One region of the Aeromonas sp. FDAARGOS 1414 genome, then DNA from elsewhere that is predicted to be linked to it. Evidence: riboswitches for the same ligand, from Rfam matches in the RefSeq annotation. Region 1 holds a riboswitch; each other region holds the start of a gene.
The links. Region 1 has a riboswitch for cyclic di-GMP ahead of I6L44_RS11870 (glycosyl hydrolase family 18 protein). Riboswitches for the same ligand answer to the same signal wherever they lie in the genome.

Region 1 (5,310 bases):
CCATTGGCATGATCCCCCTGCGGCCAGTTCGGGTAAGCCTTGTAGGAGGCAGGGTTGACGTTCTGGCTGCTGCAGGTGGCGCCGCCCGGGTTCTCACCGCCACCATTGCTGCCCAGCACGGCCTCCGGCAGGGTCGGGAACTCAGCCTTGAGGCCCGCAGTCTGGGTGCCGCTGATGATGCGGATACCGCTCGGCACACCGGCGGCCGGCAGATAGTAGGTCATCGCCACTTCCACGTCGCTGCCCGGCGCCCACGCCTTCCAGGTCGGCAGCGTAAAGGCCGCCTTGTGGAAGTCCTTCTCGCCCGCGATGCCGTCGGAGTTCTGGTTGCCACCGCTCTCCACCACTTTCAGCCCCATCCCGCTTTGGTCGGTGATGGTGTCGGAGGTGGAGGTAGGCACCAGGAACTCGATGCGAGTACCGCCCGGAATGGTCTGGGTCGAGTTGTTGGTAAGCTTCAGGGTCGGATTGATCGGGTAGTTGGAATCCCCCTCCTTGAAGCCGGAGAGGCTCACCGCGATGTCGAGCTGGGCGGTTGGCGCCGCCAGATCGTTCTGCTTGGTGTTGTACTTGGTCGCCTTGGCAAACTTCTCGTAGGCGAGCGTGGTCAGCGTGCTGCCCATGCCGTACTCGTTCTTGGCCGGATCGAAGGCGTAGTCACCCGCCATCTCCCAGAACATGACCCCGCCCAGGCCCCGCTTGATGATGTAGTCAAGCTTGTGGCCCATGGACTCTTCATCTTCGGTGGAGAGGAACACCTTCTTCTCTTCGTTCCACAGCCAAGGCGCCTGCGCCTTGTCATCGTAGTAACGCACGTACTTGCCCTGCATCACGTGGGCCGGGTTGTTGGGATCCAGCCCCCAGGCCTGGCCGTAGCTCGGCATGGTGGTGATACCCAGGCTGGCGGCGTTCTCCAGGTTCTTGGCATGCCACATGGGCACGGCGCCACCGCCGATCTCCTTGCCGTTCTTGTCGAGATCGTGCCAGATGTTGTCGATGCCGACCGCCCCGTTGCCGCACGGAATGGTGCTGCCACCGGTGCCCGGCTGACAATCGCTCTGGCTCGGCAGGGCTGCCTTGCCAGCCAGGCCGTGGGTGCCACCGCTGACCCCTTGCCAGCCGCGGGTGTAGTAAGGCACGCCCACGTTGATCTTGCCGGCCGCCAGGGCGCCACGGAAGTAGTGGGCAGACCAGGCCGCGTTGAGGTAGCCGATACCGCCAAACTGGCTCTGGGTATAGACGCCCCAGTGGGCAAGTTCGGCATCCGCCTTGTTGTCAAACAGGGCGGCGTTGTGACCGACGAAGTTGTTCCAAGCGCCGTGGAAGTCGTAAGTCATCAGGTTGACGTAGTCGAGGTACTGGGTGACCTGGAAGTTCTCCATGCCGCGCAGCAGGTAGGCCGAGGCCGGCGAGGCGATGGTCAGCATGTACTTGCGACCATCCTCGCTGCCGGCGCTGTCGAGCTTGCTGCGCAGAGTCTGCATCAGCACCTTGTAGTTGGCAAACAGCTTGCCACGGCACTGGTTGGAGAGCGGGAAGTCGTTGGGGTTGCCCGCATCCTTCATCGAGGTGGGGTATTCGTAGTCGATATCGACCCCATCAAAGCCGTACTGGCGGATAAAACTCACCGCCGAATCAGCCAGGGTGTTGATACCGGCAGTATTGACCGAGCAGTCACCCTTGGTGGTGGCGGTATAGAAGCCGCGGGTATCGGCCCAGCCCCCCACCGAGATGAGGGTCTTCACGTCCGGATACTGCTTCTTGTACTTCGACAGCAGGTTGAAGTGGCCCTTGTAGGCAAACTCCGGATCCATCTCGGCACCCGGCACGCCGTCCCAGGTCATCTTGGTCGCCGAGTCGTCCACCTTGATGGTGTGGCTCTGCTCGTCCACCGCCGCGAAGGCATAGTTGATATGGGTGATCTTGTCCCAGGGAATGTCGCTCACCAGATAGGAGGGCAAGCCGTTCTTGCCGGTACGCCAGGAGGTGAAATAACCGATGACCCGACGGGCGTGGTCATCCCCCATGCACTCGTAGCCGTCCGGGCGGTAGATCTGGCGAATGTCGCAGGAGAGGTTGCCGCCGGTGGGCGGCAGGGCTGCCTCTTCCACCTGTACGTCGACCTGGCTCGATTCGCCGCTCAGGTTCTCCTTGTCGGTCGCCACCAGCTTGAGGCCGGCCAGCCCCTTGCTCTGGGGCGTCCAGTTCACCTGCCAGGGGGCACTGGTGTCTTCGCCCACCTTCTTGCCATCGACGAACAGCTCGACCTTGGCGACGTCGTTGTTGGCATCGGTGACGTTGCCGCTCACCGCCACGCTGCGACCCAGGGTCACCTTGGCGCCGCTGGCCGGACTGCTGATGCTCACCTTGGGCGCCTCCGGCGCCACCACGGCGGCGACGTTGAAGTTCGAATCCGCCTCGCTCAGCACCTTGCCATCTTTATCCAGTGCCCGTGCCTTGAGGGCATGGGCGCCGACACCGGCGGCACTCCAGCTGCCGTTCCAGGGCGAGGCGCTCGCCGTGGCGACCAGCTTGCCGTTGATGAGGTATTCCACCCGAACCAGCGCCGTCACCGGGCCGCTCAGGGTCACCGCCAGCGCGACGCTGGCCCCCTCGTTGAAACTGGCGCCGGCAGCTGGCGAGCTGACGGCTACGCCGAGTGCCGGTGGCGGCACGTCCCCGCCATACAGCTTCCAGGCATCGGCCCAGACCACACCCACTCCGGGAGCGTAGTGATAGGGCGAGGCCCCGCACCAGCCGGAGTAGGGAAATTCTTTGCACTCATAGAGATTGCCGACGTTGCTGACGATGTCGCCGGCCTTGTAGGCAGTACCGGCCTGATAGGCGGGATAGGCGGCCTGTGCCCAGGCGGGCATGGCAGCCAAAGCCACCAGCATGGCAAGCCTGCTGGGCCTTAGGGTCTGTTGCATATTGTTATCTTCCTTGTTTTGTCTTGGCATTGGTCACCAAGGCAAAGAACAAGCGCAACCTGCGTGATGGGCGCAGACAACTGGCAATGGACCTGCCACAAACGTCACCCTCACCCTGGGAAGCCCCGCTATCTGGATCGCACGCTCTGAAGACCGGAGGCATTGCGTCCCGGCATCTCGACCGGTTTGCCCTTTACCTGGGTTCCGTGAGGAACAAGCCGAGTATAGGAATCAACCAGCTGAGTCTCAATCTTCATTCTCGAAGAAAAATATGTGGTTGCCGGCAGGATCACACTTTCTCACCGACGCACTTGATAGGTCTTTTATCAGTAACTTCAAGATGTTAGCCAAGTCAAAAAAAGCTGCTTTGCGCTCGTTTGTATCCCTGGAATGTGCGTTGGCTCACTGGTACGACATGCCAGAAATGTGACAATGCGCGCCCTTGGTCAACGAGCCAAGGCTATGGAATCACTGGCAAAAATAAAAAAGGAACACCTATGAAAGGTACTCGTACCCTGCTGTCGCTGGCCGTGGGGCTGGCACTTGCATCCTCAGGCGCCCATGCGGCATTTGTCTGCCCGTCCGATCCGGCTCAACTCACCCCCATCCCGACCATTCAGGGCACAGGCTCCGCCAGCGCGCTGGCCACCCAGACCGTGACCGACAAGAACGGCAATGTGACCGGTAAAATCAGCACGGGCACCTTCAACGTTCGCGGTATCGTGACAACGCTGGGCCAAAGTCTGACCAAGGGTTTCTATCTGACCGACCCGGTGGGTGATGGCAATCCGGCCACCTCTGACGGCATCTTTGTCTATCTGAACGACAAGGAGTTTGCGACCAACTATGCCGACATCAAACCGGGGGCAGAACTCTGCCTCGAAGCCAAAGTCGAGGAGTATTACGGCGGCACCCAGCTCAAACCCACCTTCGAATCCAGCAAAGCCCGCCTGCAGGTCACAGCGCAAGGACTGGCGGTGCCGACCAGCGTACTGCAGGTCAATGAAGGGGAGACGCTGGCGCAAGCGCTCAATCGCCACGAAGGGATGCGGGTACGTCTCGACAGCAGCAGTGACCTGCACCTGACCCGCAATTACGGCTTCGACTACAAGGTCTATCGCAACAACCTAGAGCTGGCCCACAAAACCCCGCTGATCAAACCGACCCAGCTCCATGTCGCCAACAGTGCGGACGCTGTCGCGCTGGCTACCAAAAATGGCAGCAACCGTCTGGTAGTAGAGTCTGATTACAAAGCACCGGATGGCGTACTGCCCTGGTTCCCAGGCTGGGATGCCGATCAGGGCTATCTGCGTATCGGTGATCAACTGACCGGGCTGGAGGGGGTGATCGTCTATAACAAGGATGCCTTCCGTCTGGTGGTACCGAGCGACGTCACCCTGGCTGCCGGTGCTCTGCTGCGCAGCCCTGAAGAGGATCGTCAAGACGCGCCGGCTCGCCTCTCTGGCAGCGATCTGCGGATCGGCAGCTTCAACGTGCTCAACTACTTCACCAGTCACTCCAGCATCGGCGGTGCACTCAATATCCTGTGCAAGGATCAGGCGGATGCCGACAACGCCAAAGGTTGCAACCGGGGTGCCAAGAGCCAGCCCGAGTTCGAGAAGCAGCGCACCAAGATCGTCAATGCCATCACCGCAATGGATGCCGATCTGCTCGGCCTGATGGAGATGGAGAACAACGGCTTCGAGGATAACTCTGCCCTCCACAATCTGGTGACCCGCCTCAACGAACAGCAAAAGGATGCGAGCAAACACTACGCCTATGTGCGTCTGCCGGTCACTGCTCTTACCGATGGCAAGTTCTTCGGCGGTGACGCCATCATGGTGGCAATGATCTACCGTCCTGCCCTGCTCACCCCCAGCGGAGATGCCAGCGTCATCAAGCTGCCGGAGCAGCGCTACACCACAGGTGGTGTGGCCAAGACAGCCGGTCAGCGCGACTCGCTGGTTCAGACCTTCACCCTCGCCAAGAGCAAGGAGCCGCTGACACTGGTGGTCAACCACCTCAAATCCAAGGGGTCAGGCTGCTACGAAAATGGCGATGGCAAGACAGAACCGGCCGACCTGCAGGGCAAGTGCACCGAGTTCCGGGTCTCTGCCGCCAAGGTGCTGGGTGAGGCAGTCAGCAAACTGCCGGGCCAGGTGCTGCTGGTTGGCGACTTCAACTCCTACGCCAAGGAAGATCCGATCCGGGTGCTGACCGACTACAACCCGGCCACCAGCGAGCGTAAGATCGTATCGGCCTCTCACACCTTTATCGGTGATCACTCCTATGAACAGCTCGGTCGCGAAGTGACTCGCAGCTACGGCCTGATCGATCTCAACGTCAAATTCAACAAGGAGAAAGCCATCTCCTACAGCTA
Region 2 (5,310 bases), 940 kb from region 1:
GCCGGAAGCTGCGCCGGATTGGCCGGATCAAACTCCTGGTGCAGACGGAAGTCAAACAGGGCGAACTCCAGCTGGCGCAACATCTGCATCGCAGCCTGGAAGTTGCGGGCGGTCAGCATCTTCTCCAGCAGATCGGCTGGCAGCGGTTCGCCGGTCTCGTAGTGGCCGGAGATAAAGGCCAGTGCTTCGGACTCCCAGCACCAGTTCTCGAGGAACTGGCTCGGCAGCTCTACCGCATCCCAGGCCACGCCGTTGATGCCGGCCACGCCGGCCACATCGACCCGGGTCAGCATGTGGTGAATGCCGTGGCCGAACTCGTGGAACAGGGTAACTACTTCGTTGTGGGTGAACAGCGCAGGTTTGCCATCCACCGGACCGTTGAAGTTGCAGGTCAGGTAGGCCACCGGCTTTTGCAGCGAGCCATCCTGACGGTAGCGACGACCCAAACAAACATCCATCCAGGCCCCGCCCTGCTTGTGCTCGCGGGCATAGAGGTCGAGATAGAAGCTACCGCGCAGCTCGTCGTCGGCATCGAAGATGTCGTAGAAGCGCACGTCAGGGTGCCAGGTGTCGATGCCGAGGCGCTCGCGAACCTTCATGCCGAACACCCGCTTGACCACTTCGAACAACCCTTTCACCACCTTGTTGGCAGGGAAATAGGGGCGCAGCTGCTCATCGGAGATGGAGAACTTGTGCTGTTTGAGCTTCTCGGCGTAGTAGGCGAGATCCCAGGCGGCCAGCTCGCTCTGACCATGCTGCTCGGCGGCGAAGGCGCGGATCTCCTCCAGCTCGGCCTTGCCTTGCGGCAGGGATTTGGCCGCCAGATCGGTGAGGAAGCTCACCACCTGTTCGGTCTTGTCCGCCATCTTGGTGGCCAGGGAGAGCTCGGCATAGTTGGCAAAGCCCAGCAGTTGGGCCAGTTCGCGGCGCAGGGTGAGCAGCTCGCTCATGATGGCGGAGTTGTCCCACTTGCCCGCATTGGGGCCCTGATCGGAGGCGCGGGTGGTGAAGGCCTCATACATCTCGGCGCGCAGTTCGCGGTTGTCCGCGTACATCATCACCGGCAGGTAGGAAGGGATATCCAGCGTGAACAGCCACCCCTCTTTGCCTTTAAGTTCAGCCATCTGACGGGCAGCGGCACGCACGCTCTCGGGCAGACCAGCCAGTTCGGCTTCATCAACCACCAGCTTGTGCCAGCCCTGGGTCGCATCCAGCACGTTGTTGCTGAAACGGGAGGCCAGCTCGGAGAGGCGGGCCTGAATTTCGCCGTAGCGCTGCTGCGCCTCGGCAGGCAGACCGATGCCGGAGAGGCGGAAGTCACGCAGGGTATTCTGGATCTCCTTGCGCTGGGCGCCGCTGAGCAGCGGGAAATCATCGCTCTGGGAGAGGGCCAGATAGGCCTGATAGAGCCCTTCATGTTGACCGACATAGGTCTGGAATTCGGAGAGCAGCGGCAGGCAGGCGTCATGGGCCTCGCGCAGCGCTTCGCTGTTGAGTACGGAGTTGAGGTGGCTGACCGGTGACCAGATCCGTGACAGGCGGTCATTTACCTCTTCCAGCGGGGCAATCAGGCTATCCCAGGTATGGGGATCACGCTGGGCCAGCACATCGCTGATCTTCTGCTTGCAGTCAGCAATCGCCTGAATCACGGCAGGCTGAACCTGCTCCGGCTTGATCTGGCTGAAAGGGGGCAGTGAATCCATTGTCAGCAAAGGGTTATTCATCCCGGTTACCTCTTGTTTGGTCTTGAACAGACCGCTTTAGCAGCTCTGTATGGCTTTCTAACATGTGGCCAAGCCACGCAATAATCAAGCGGGAATCCGCCGCAACCCTGTACTTTTCCAGCCATTGCGACCCGGATCTCTGCCGTTGCTGCAGTTTTGCCATCAACAGCCAGTAACAGGATGAATCTGTGGGCCTTTTTTGGCTCTTATCGCTACTTTCAAGGGGCAAAAAGCCGCCATTTACCGGCGCCACAGCTGCCAGCCAAGTGCCGTCATGCTCAATCATGGAAACGGACAAGATGTGGTAACTGTAACAAATTATCAATATTTTTCAGTCAATTAGAATCAAAACCAACTATTGATTAATTTATTTTCAAGCATCTATCATAGGTAACCTGCCATGCAGGTCACTTGATTCTCTGTGCTGCACAGAAATCGGGTGAAAAAGGCAAAGTGACCCGAAAGGGCGCGACGCAAAGCCACCGGTCTAAGGGAAAACACCTATGACAGCGGGGCTGCCCCCGGGGACGTCCGGTCACAACCGACGCCCCATTTGCACCGTACGGAGAGACGATGAACAAACTCAAATTATCCCTGCTTGGCTGCCTGCTCGGCATGGGCACCCCCATGGCATATGCCGCCAGTGCCGGTCAGGCGATGGTTAACCCCCAGTCCGGCGTAGTGGTCGGCTACTGGCACAACTGGTGTGACGGCTCGGGCTACAAGGGCGGTATCGCCCCCTGCGTCAAGCTCGATCAGGTCAACCCGCAATACAACGTGGTCGATGTCTCCTTCATGAAGGTCTATGGCAGCGATCCCATCCCCACCTTCAAACTCGACCCGGCCATCGGCATGAGCGAAAGCCAGTTTATCGAGCAGATCGCCGAGCTGAACCGTCAGGGCCGAGCCGTGCTGCTGGCGCTGGGCGGTGCCGATGCACACATCGAGCTGCGCAAGGGTCAGGAGCAGGCCTTTGCCGACGAGATCATCCGTCTGGTGGAGACCTACGGCTTCGACGGGCTGGATATCGATCTGGAACAGGCCGCCATCACCGCCGCCGACAACCAGACCGTGATCCCGGCAGCCCTGCGTCTGGTCAAGGATCACTACCGCGCCCAGGGGAAAAACTTCCTCATCACCATGGCGCCGGAGTTCCCCTATCTGACCCAGACTGGCGCCTACATCCCCTATATCCGCAATCTGGAAGGGTACTACGACTGGATCAACCCCCAGTTCTACAACCAGGGTGGCGACGGTATCTACATCGATGGCATCGGCTGGATTGCCCAGAACAACGATGCCCTGAAAGAAGAGTTCATCTACTACATGGCGGATTCGCTGAGCAACGGTACCCGCGGCTTCTACAAGATCCCCCATGACAAGCTGGTGTTCGGTATTCCGACCAACATTGACGCCGCAGCCACTGGCTATGTGCAGGATCCGCAGAAGCTCTACAACGCCTTCAACCGCCTGAAGAGCGAGGGGCAACCGCTGCGTGGCGTGATGACCTGGTCCATCAACTGGGACATGGGCCGCAACGCCGCCGGTCAGTCCTACAACGAATCCTTCATAAAGAGCTACGGCCCCTTCATCCACGATCAGGAGATCACGCCCCCGGTCGACAACGGCAAGCCGGTGTTCAGCGGCCTGAGCGATACCCGCATCAAGCAGGGTACTGCCTTTGATCCGCTGGCCGGGGTCAGCGCCAACGACAAGGAAGATGGCGACCTGACTGGCCAGATCCAGGTGGAAGGATCGGTAGACAGCCAGCGCATCGGCCTCTACCCCCTCACCTACAAGGTGAGCGATCGCGACAACAACGTCACCGAGCAGGTACGCACCATCGAGGTCTACAGCATGAAGCCGGTGTTCAGCGGTGTCACCGACACCACGCTGGAACTGGGTACCGCTTTCGATCCGATGACCGGCGTCAGCGCCCATGATGAAGAAGATGGCGACCTGACCGCCCAAATCAAGGTCAGCGGCAACGTCGACAGCAGCAAGGTCGGCCGCTACACCCTCACCTATCAGGTGAGCGACAGCGCCGGTCAGCAGGTAACCCAGCAGCGCAACGTGACCGTCAGGGAGCAGGGCGCCGTCTGTGAAAACAGTTGGGATGCCAAGAAGGTCTACGTGGGCGGCGACATCGTCAGCCACAACGGCAAGAACTGGCTGGCTGGCTGGTGGACCCAGAACGAAGAGCCGGGCACCACGGGTGACTGGGGCGTCTGGCGCGTACAGGGCGACAGCGACTGCGGCGGCACAACGCCACCCGCCGAAGGCAGCAGCGACTTCACCGTCAGCGCCATGGCGAGCGAGTACACCATAGTCAACGGTCAGGTCAGCATCCGTTTCAACGTGACCACCGCCAACCCGGTACAGATCACCGCAACTCTGGAGCAGAGCGGACTCAGCCACGGTACCACCAGCAGCCAGGTGAACGGCACCAGCACCCTGGTGCTGCAGGGCAGCAATGTCACCGATGGCAGCTACGAAGTGGTGATCACCGGTCTGGCTGACGGCCAGCAGCCGGTGGTGCAGCGCTTCCCGGTTGCGCTGACCGAAGAAAGCAGCAGCGGTGGCGAAGGTGACTACCCGGCCTACGCCCCCAACACCGGCTATCAGGCCGGTGATCGGGTCAGCAATGCCGGTGGCAACTACGAGTGCAAACCCTGGCCCTACAGCGGCTGGTGTGGCGGCTCGACCAGCCACTATGCGCCGGGTACCGGCTCTGCCTGGAGCGATGCCTGGATCAAGCTCTGACCTTGCCCCAACCACTAACGGGGGCCGACAGGCCCCCGCCCATATCCTGCCCGTCGGCCACGCTGCCGATGGGCAGGATGCACTGACCCGGACGGGTTAGCCCCTCTCTTTTACATGCTTGCCAACCACCCAAAAACATCCAACAACAACCAAGATAAGGAAATCACCATGCCAAGAACCACCAAGCTTGCCACCCTGCTCGGTTTGCTGCTGTCGGCCCATGTCGTGGCCGATGAGCGCGAACAAGCCTATTTCAAACAAACCTATCAGGAGCACTACGAACAGATGACGGCACGCCTCGCCGCGCTGCATCAGAGTGCGGCTGACGAGCAGGACGTGATCATCAAGGATGGCAAGCGCCACCTTGCCATCAACGGCCTGCTCTACCCGCTGACGGCGGATAACCACATCCTGTTCGATCTGCCCAAACCCCACTTTTTCGACGAAACAGCCATTCGTAACGTCTTTGATTTCTTCGATGAGGAGTGGGAGCTGACCTGGTACGACGGTGGGGTCGTAGCGGTCAACAAACGCTTTGGCAACTATGACTACGGCAACGGCTGTCTGCTGGAGTACTTCCCCCACGGCCAGATCCAGAATGGCGAACGCCCCCGGGTGGTGATGGAGACCAGCTCCTGCAGCGTCAACTCGTTTGCCACCTCGCTGCAATATCTGGACAAAGGCGAGGAGCTGACGGCCGACCAGCTGGGGCTGGACGCCAGCCTGATCACGGCGGTCGAGCGCTATCAGGATCGGCTCTATGTCAGCCAGAACGGCAATCCGGGCCATGTGGCCATTATCGATATCCCGAGCCGCCAGCAGA
Region 3 (5,310 bases), 410 kb from region 1:
TGCTGCCGCAGGCGTTGCAGCGGCTGACGCCGCCGACCATCAACATCTACACCCGCATCATCAAGACCAGTTCGCTGGCGGTGCTGATCGGGGTGGTGGAGGTGATCAAGGTGGGCCAGCAGGTCATCGAGCGCACCTATGGCTCGCTGCTTATTTACGGTCTGCTGTTTCTGTTCTTTTTTCTGGTCTGCTATCCGCTCTCGCTCGCCTCGCGCCGGCTGGAGCAACAATGGGGTAATGCGGTATGACACCTCTGCTTGAACTCGGTTCTGTCAGTAAACAGTTCGGCCCGAATCTGGTGCTGGATCGGATCAGCCTCAGCGTGCGAGCCGGGGAGGTGATCGTCATCCTGGGGCCTAGCGGCTGTGGCAAGAGCACACTGCTGCGCACTCTCAACGGGCTCGAACCCATTCAGGGGGGCGAGATCCGCTTCGATGGTGTGTTGCTGGATGGTGCCACCGACTGGCAGCGGGTGCGCCAGCGGATCGGCATGGTGTTCCAGAGCTATCACCTCTTCCCCAACCTGACGGTGCTGGAAAATGTGCTGCTCGGCCCCCTGCAGGTGCAAAAGCGGGAGCGGGCAGAGGCACTGCTGCAAGCCGAGCAGCTGCTGACCCGCATCGGCCTGTGGGAGCGGCGCCATGACTATCCGCGCCAGCTTTCCGGCGGCCAGCAGCAGCGCATCGCCATCGTGCGGGCGCTGTGCATGAACCCGCAGGTGATGCTGTTTGACGAGGTGACCGCTGCGCTGGATCCCGAGATGGTGCAGGAGGTGCTGGAGGTGATCCGCGATCTCGCCGGCAGCGGCATGACCCTGCTTATCGTCACCCACGAGCTGGCCTTCGCCCGGGCGGTGGCGGATCGCATCGTCTTCATGGATGGCGGCCACATTCTGGAGCAGGCAGCACCTCACCAATTTTTCGACAATCCCAGGAGCCAGCGTGCGCGCCAGTTCCTCGCCAAGTTTTCTTATACAAATGTCATCAAACGAAAGGAGTCAGCATGAAAAAAATCACCTCGGTTCTGCTTAGTGCCTTATTGGGACTGGGTATTGCCAGTGGCGCCGCCCATGCGGCGGACGGTTCCCTCGACAAGATCAAGGCGCGGGACAAGCTCATCGTCGGCGTCTTCACCGACAAGCCGCCGTTTGGCTACGTGGACGAGAAGGGGAACTACGTCGGTTTTGACACCGATCTCGGCCGCCGCTTCGCCAAGGATCTGCTGGGGGACGAGAACAAGATCGAGTTCGTGGCGGTGGAGCCAGCCAGCCGCATCCCCTTCCTGCAGAGCGACAAGGTGGATCTGATCCTCGCCAATATGACGGTGACCCCGGAGCGGCGCGAGGTGGTGGATTTCACCAACCCGAACCTGCGAGTGGCGGTACAGGTGCTGGTGCCGGAAGGGAGTCCGGCCAAGAAGCTCGATGATCTGGCCAGCAAGACCCTGATCGTGACCACCGGCACCACGGCCGACATCTGGCTGACCCGTAACCACCCAGAGTGGAAGGTTCTCAAGTTCGAGAAGAACACCGAATCTTTGCAGGCACTGGCCCAAGGGCGCGGTGACGCCTACGCCCAGGACAATCTGGTGCTGTTCAGCTGGGCCAAGGAGAATCCGGGCTACCGGGTATTGCCCGAAAAATTGGGCTCGGAAGACCCGATCGCCCCGGCGGTGAAGAAGGGCAATATCGAGCTGCGTGACTGGGTCAACGACCGTCTCGCCAAGCTGGGGGAGGAGAAGTACCTGCTGAAACTCTATGACCAGTATGTGCGTGACAAGCTGAGCCCTGATACCGATCCGAATGATGTGATTGTCGAAGGAGGAAAATGGCAGGGTTAATGGACAAATCCTGTTTGAAGAGTGTGTTGAGTGTGTTGAGTGTGTGAAGTAAGTGAAGAGTGAGGTCTTGGTTCCGTTGGTATGCAAACCGCAAGGTTTGATTTTTCCGGGCGTCCCCTGCTAGAGAGGACGCCCTTTTTTATGTGGCCAAGCGTGGGTTAGTGCACTTCATCCCACGCCATTTGCCAGTGGGAGCCGAAACCCGGCTCGTACTGGGTGGCAGTGGTGGTCCACTGCTGGCAGTAGCCGCTGTAGGGGAAGGGCTTGCACTGATAGATCTTGCCATTTTTCGGCTGCTGCACCTTGGTGCCGGCGGCATAGGATTTGAGCGAGTTCGGGAAGACGAAGTCGTATTCGCCGCTGCTCTGCTCCTTGAACATCAGATCCATGGTCTGCTGAATGGTCTCGCCGCCCGTTTTCGGGGTGGCCTTGATCACCAGCTGGTGGTGACCGGCCTTGAGCCCTTCCAGCGCCATGGTGAAGGTGTGGCTGCTGTCCTTGATGTCAGCGCTGCTTTCACCCTTGGCGACGCCGCCGTGGTCATAGAGGGTGTTGGTGACGGCCAGATCGCCCTGTGTGGTGACGGTGAAATCGAGGGTTGCCTTGCCGTTGTCCAGCACATAGTCGCTGGCCAGACCGCTGACGCTGATGCTGTCCACTACCGGCGGCTGCAGCTGTTGCAGATCAATCTCGACTCGATCCAGTTTGCTGTCTCGATGCAGATAGACGGGGTTCATGCCGTAGATCGGATTGAACTGGCCATCGGCTCCTTGCTGACCGGCGCGGATCAGGCTCTGCTCGGCGTTGAGCTTGCCGGCGAGGGCATGGGCCCAGTTGTTCTTCTGGCCCTGCTCGGCATTGGTGATGGTCAGCACGGTCTGCAGATCGGGGCGCTCGCCGTTGGCATCGAATACCCGGGTCATCGCCTTGTCACCCACCGCGAGGTCGATGGAGGGGTAGATGGTGCCGGCCTGGCTCCACTCCAGCGGCGGCTGGCTACCATCTTTGAACTTGGCATCGATGATGTTGTAGAAGCTGTTGCTGGTGTCGCCCACTTCCCACACGCCGAGGATCACCTGATAACCGGTGCGCTCCGGCAGGACACAGTTATGGGTCACCTGCTTGGGCGGCTGCACCATGTTGCCGTCGATGACGCAGAAGGGGGTCAGGTCGAACGAGTCGCGAGTGAGCGGTTGATTGGGGTTCCAGTCCTGCTTGGTGAGGTAGTAGCGCCAGTTGCGGGTGACGTGGTTGGCGGTGAAGGTCCAGCTGATGGCGAAGGGGCCGGGCTGTATTTCACGCTTGGTCCAGCGGTCGCTGGTCTGGATGTTCAGCTCGCTCCAGCGCGGGCTGCCCGCCGAGGCGATTTGACCATCCTGCGGGCCGGTTTGCGGGAAGCCTGATGGCCCCTCCACGCTCTGGGGTTCCCACTGTACGCCTCCACACTGGCTGTTGCCGCCGGTTTTGCACAGGTAGTTGCGGCTCTCGGGCTGGCTGATGTAGCCATGAGCCAGGGCGCTGCCGCTGGCCAGCAGGGCCAGCACCGCCGCGATGTGATTGAGTTGGATTTTTGCTGCCATACATTCCTCTGTTCGATAGATGTGGGCAGTCAGTTGGCCAGGGAGTTCCCCGATGCACACTTGCGTGTGGCAACCCCGCTATCCTGGACAAAACGTCTGTAGACCGGAGGCTTTGCGTCCCGACCTTTCGGTCAGTTTGCCAAATGACTAGATGGTTAGTGATGGGCCAAATGTTCGGCCATCAGCATTGTGCACCGCATTGATTAATTATTTGAAGTTGAATGTTTAAATGCATAATCCGGTGGCACAAAAAACGTTCTAACTGGCTGTTTTTAAATTGTTCTCTTGTTTATGAATGGCGTCGAATGCCGTTGAATATGCCGATAAGATGCATGCTTGCTGCGCGTTTTTCGGCTTAAAAAAACCTGCCAGCCGAGCTGGCAGGTCGAGTGACAAGGCGACACGGATTGACGCCATCAATGGCGGGCGCGCTGCTCGCTATTGGAGTGATGTAGAGTTGGCATCATAGGAGTCTTGCTGGACTCCTTGCCCAGTTTGAACACCGCAAGCCGCTCATCCAGGCTGCGGGAGAGACCGGCCAGCAGTTCGCTCTCCTGCGCCAGTTGCGAGGCGGACTGGGACATCTCGAGCGCCGAGTCGTTGATGCCGCTGACGTTGCGATTCATATCCTCGGCCACCATGCTCTGCTGTTCGGCGGCGGTAGCGATCTGGGTCGCCATGTCGCTCACATGCTGGATATGGTTGACGATCAGAGTGAGATCCTGACCCGCTTGTTGTGACTGGTTGACGCTGCTTTCGGCCAGTTTTCGGCTGGCATCCATGGCATTGGCAGCAGTGACGGCCCGTTGCTGCAACTGGGCGATGGTGCTCTGGATCTCTTCGGTGGACTGGCGGGTACGACTGGCCAGCTGGCGCACTTCATCGGCGACTACGGCAAAGCCACGCCCCTGCTCGCCAGCACGGGCGGCCTCTATGGCGGCGTTGAGAGCCAGCAGATTGGTCTGATCCGAGATGGAGCTGATGACGGCGGTCACTTCACCGATCTGCATGACCCCCTCTTTGAGCTGGTTGACCTGCAGGGTGGCCTGCTCCACCTCGGTAGCCAGCGCCTTGATGCCGTGCACACTGGCGTGAACGTCACGGTTGCCGAGGCCAGCTTCTCCGGTCGCTTCCTGGGTATCCCGCGCGGTATTTTCGGCATGCCCGGCCACATCGGAGATGGTGGCGCTCATCTCATTCATGGCTGTGGCGAGCTGGGCCAGCTGATCCCGCTGGCTGCTCACCGCCTGATTGGTTTGCTCGGCGGAGGCGGCGATGCGCAGGGCTGCATCGGCCACGTTGCGGGCACCCAGACTGGCCTCCAGCAGGGCGTGACGAATGGCATCGAGACTCTGATTGGTACAGCGGGCGACCATGCCCAGCTCATCCTTGCCATGTACCGGGATGCTCACCACCAGATCCCCCTGGGCGACCCGTTGCATGGCGTTGTTGATCTGGTTGAGGGGGGAGACGATGGAGCGGGTGATGCGCCAGCCCAGCAGCCCCATCAGCAGGGTCACAATGGCGGTGGCGCTACCCATCTTCATGTACTGGGCCCAGATGGTCTGCTGGATATCTTGCAGCAGCATGCCGGAACCGAGGATCCAGCCCCAGGGTTGATAGCCTGACACCATGGAGAGCTTGTCAGCAGTTTCGCCCGATGGGCCGCTCCAGACATATTGCAGGGTGCCCTGTTTGCCTCCCTTGGCAATATCGACCATCTGCAGCCAGAACTGCCCGGCGGTGGCACCTGTTCCTTCCCCCATGGTCTGGCCGACCAGCTCCGGCCGGATGGGGTGCACCAGCATCTGGCGGTTCTCATTGATCACGAACAGATAGTTGTTGTCGTCAAAGCGCATATTGGTCAGCAGCTTGCGTGCCTCTTGCTGCG

Region 2: linked by a shared signal. The riboswitch ahead of I6L44_RS20590 (immunoglobulin-like domain-containing protein) and the one ahead of I6L44_RS11870 (glycosyl hydrolase family 18 protein) in region 1 are both predicted to bind cyclic di-GMP.
Region 3: linked by a shared signal. The riboswitch ahead of gbpA (N-acetylglucosamine-binding protein GbpA) and the one ahead of I6L44_RS11870 (glycosyl hydrolase family 18 protein) in region 1 are both predicted to bind cyclic di-GMP.

What each region holds. Positions count from the first base shown of each region.
Region 1 is NZ_CP077210.1:2,675,781-2,681,090, forward strand. Features, by position in the region: gene I6L44_RS11870 (glycosyl hydrolase family 18 protein) at 1-2,897, opposite strand, end outside; cyclic di-GMP riboswitch class I at 3,046-3,131, opposite strand; gene I6L44_RS11875 (ExeM/NucH family extracellular endonuclease) at 3,428-5,310, shown strand, end outside.
Region 2 is NZ_CP077210.1:3,612,865-3,618,174, forward strand. Features, by position in the region: gene prlC (oligopeptidase A) at 1-1,724, opposite strand, end outside; cyclic di-GMP riboswitch class I at 2,162-2,247, shown strand; gene I6L44_RS20590 (immunoglobulin-like domain-containing protein) at 2,298-4,487, shown strand; gene I6L44_RS16365 (hypothetical protein) at 4,656-5,310, shown strand, end outside.
Region 3 is NZ_CP077210.1:3,088,923-3,094,232, reverse strand. Features, by position in the region: gene I6L44_RS13845 (amino acid ABC transporter permease) at 1-248, shown strand, start outside; gene I6L44_RS13840 (amino acid ABC transporter ATP-binding protein) at 245-1,006, shown strand; gene I6L44_RS13835 (transporter substrate-binding domain-containing protein) at 1,003-1,839, shown strand; gene gbpA (N-acetylglucosamine-binding protein GbpA) at 1,998-3,419, opposite strand; cyclic di-GMP riboswitch class I at 3,485-3,570, opposite strand; gene I6L44_RS13825 (methyl-accepting chemotaxis protein) at 3,836-5,310, opposite strand, start outside.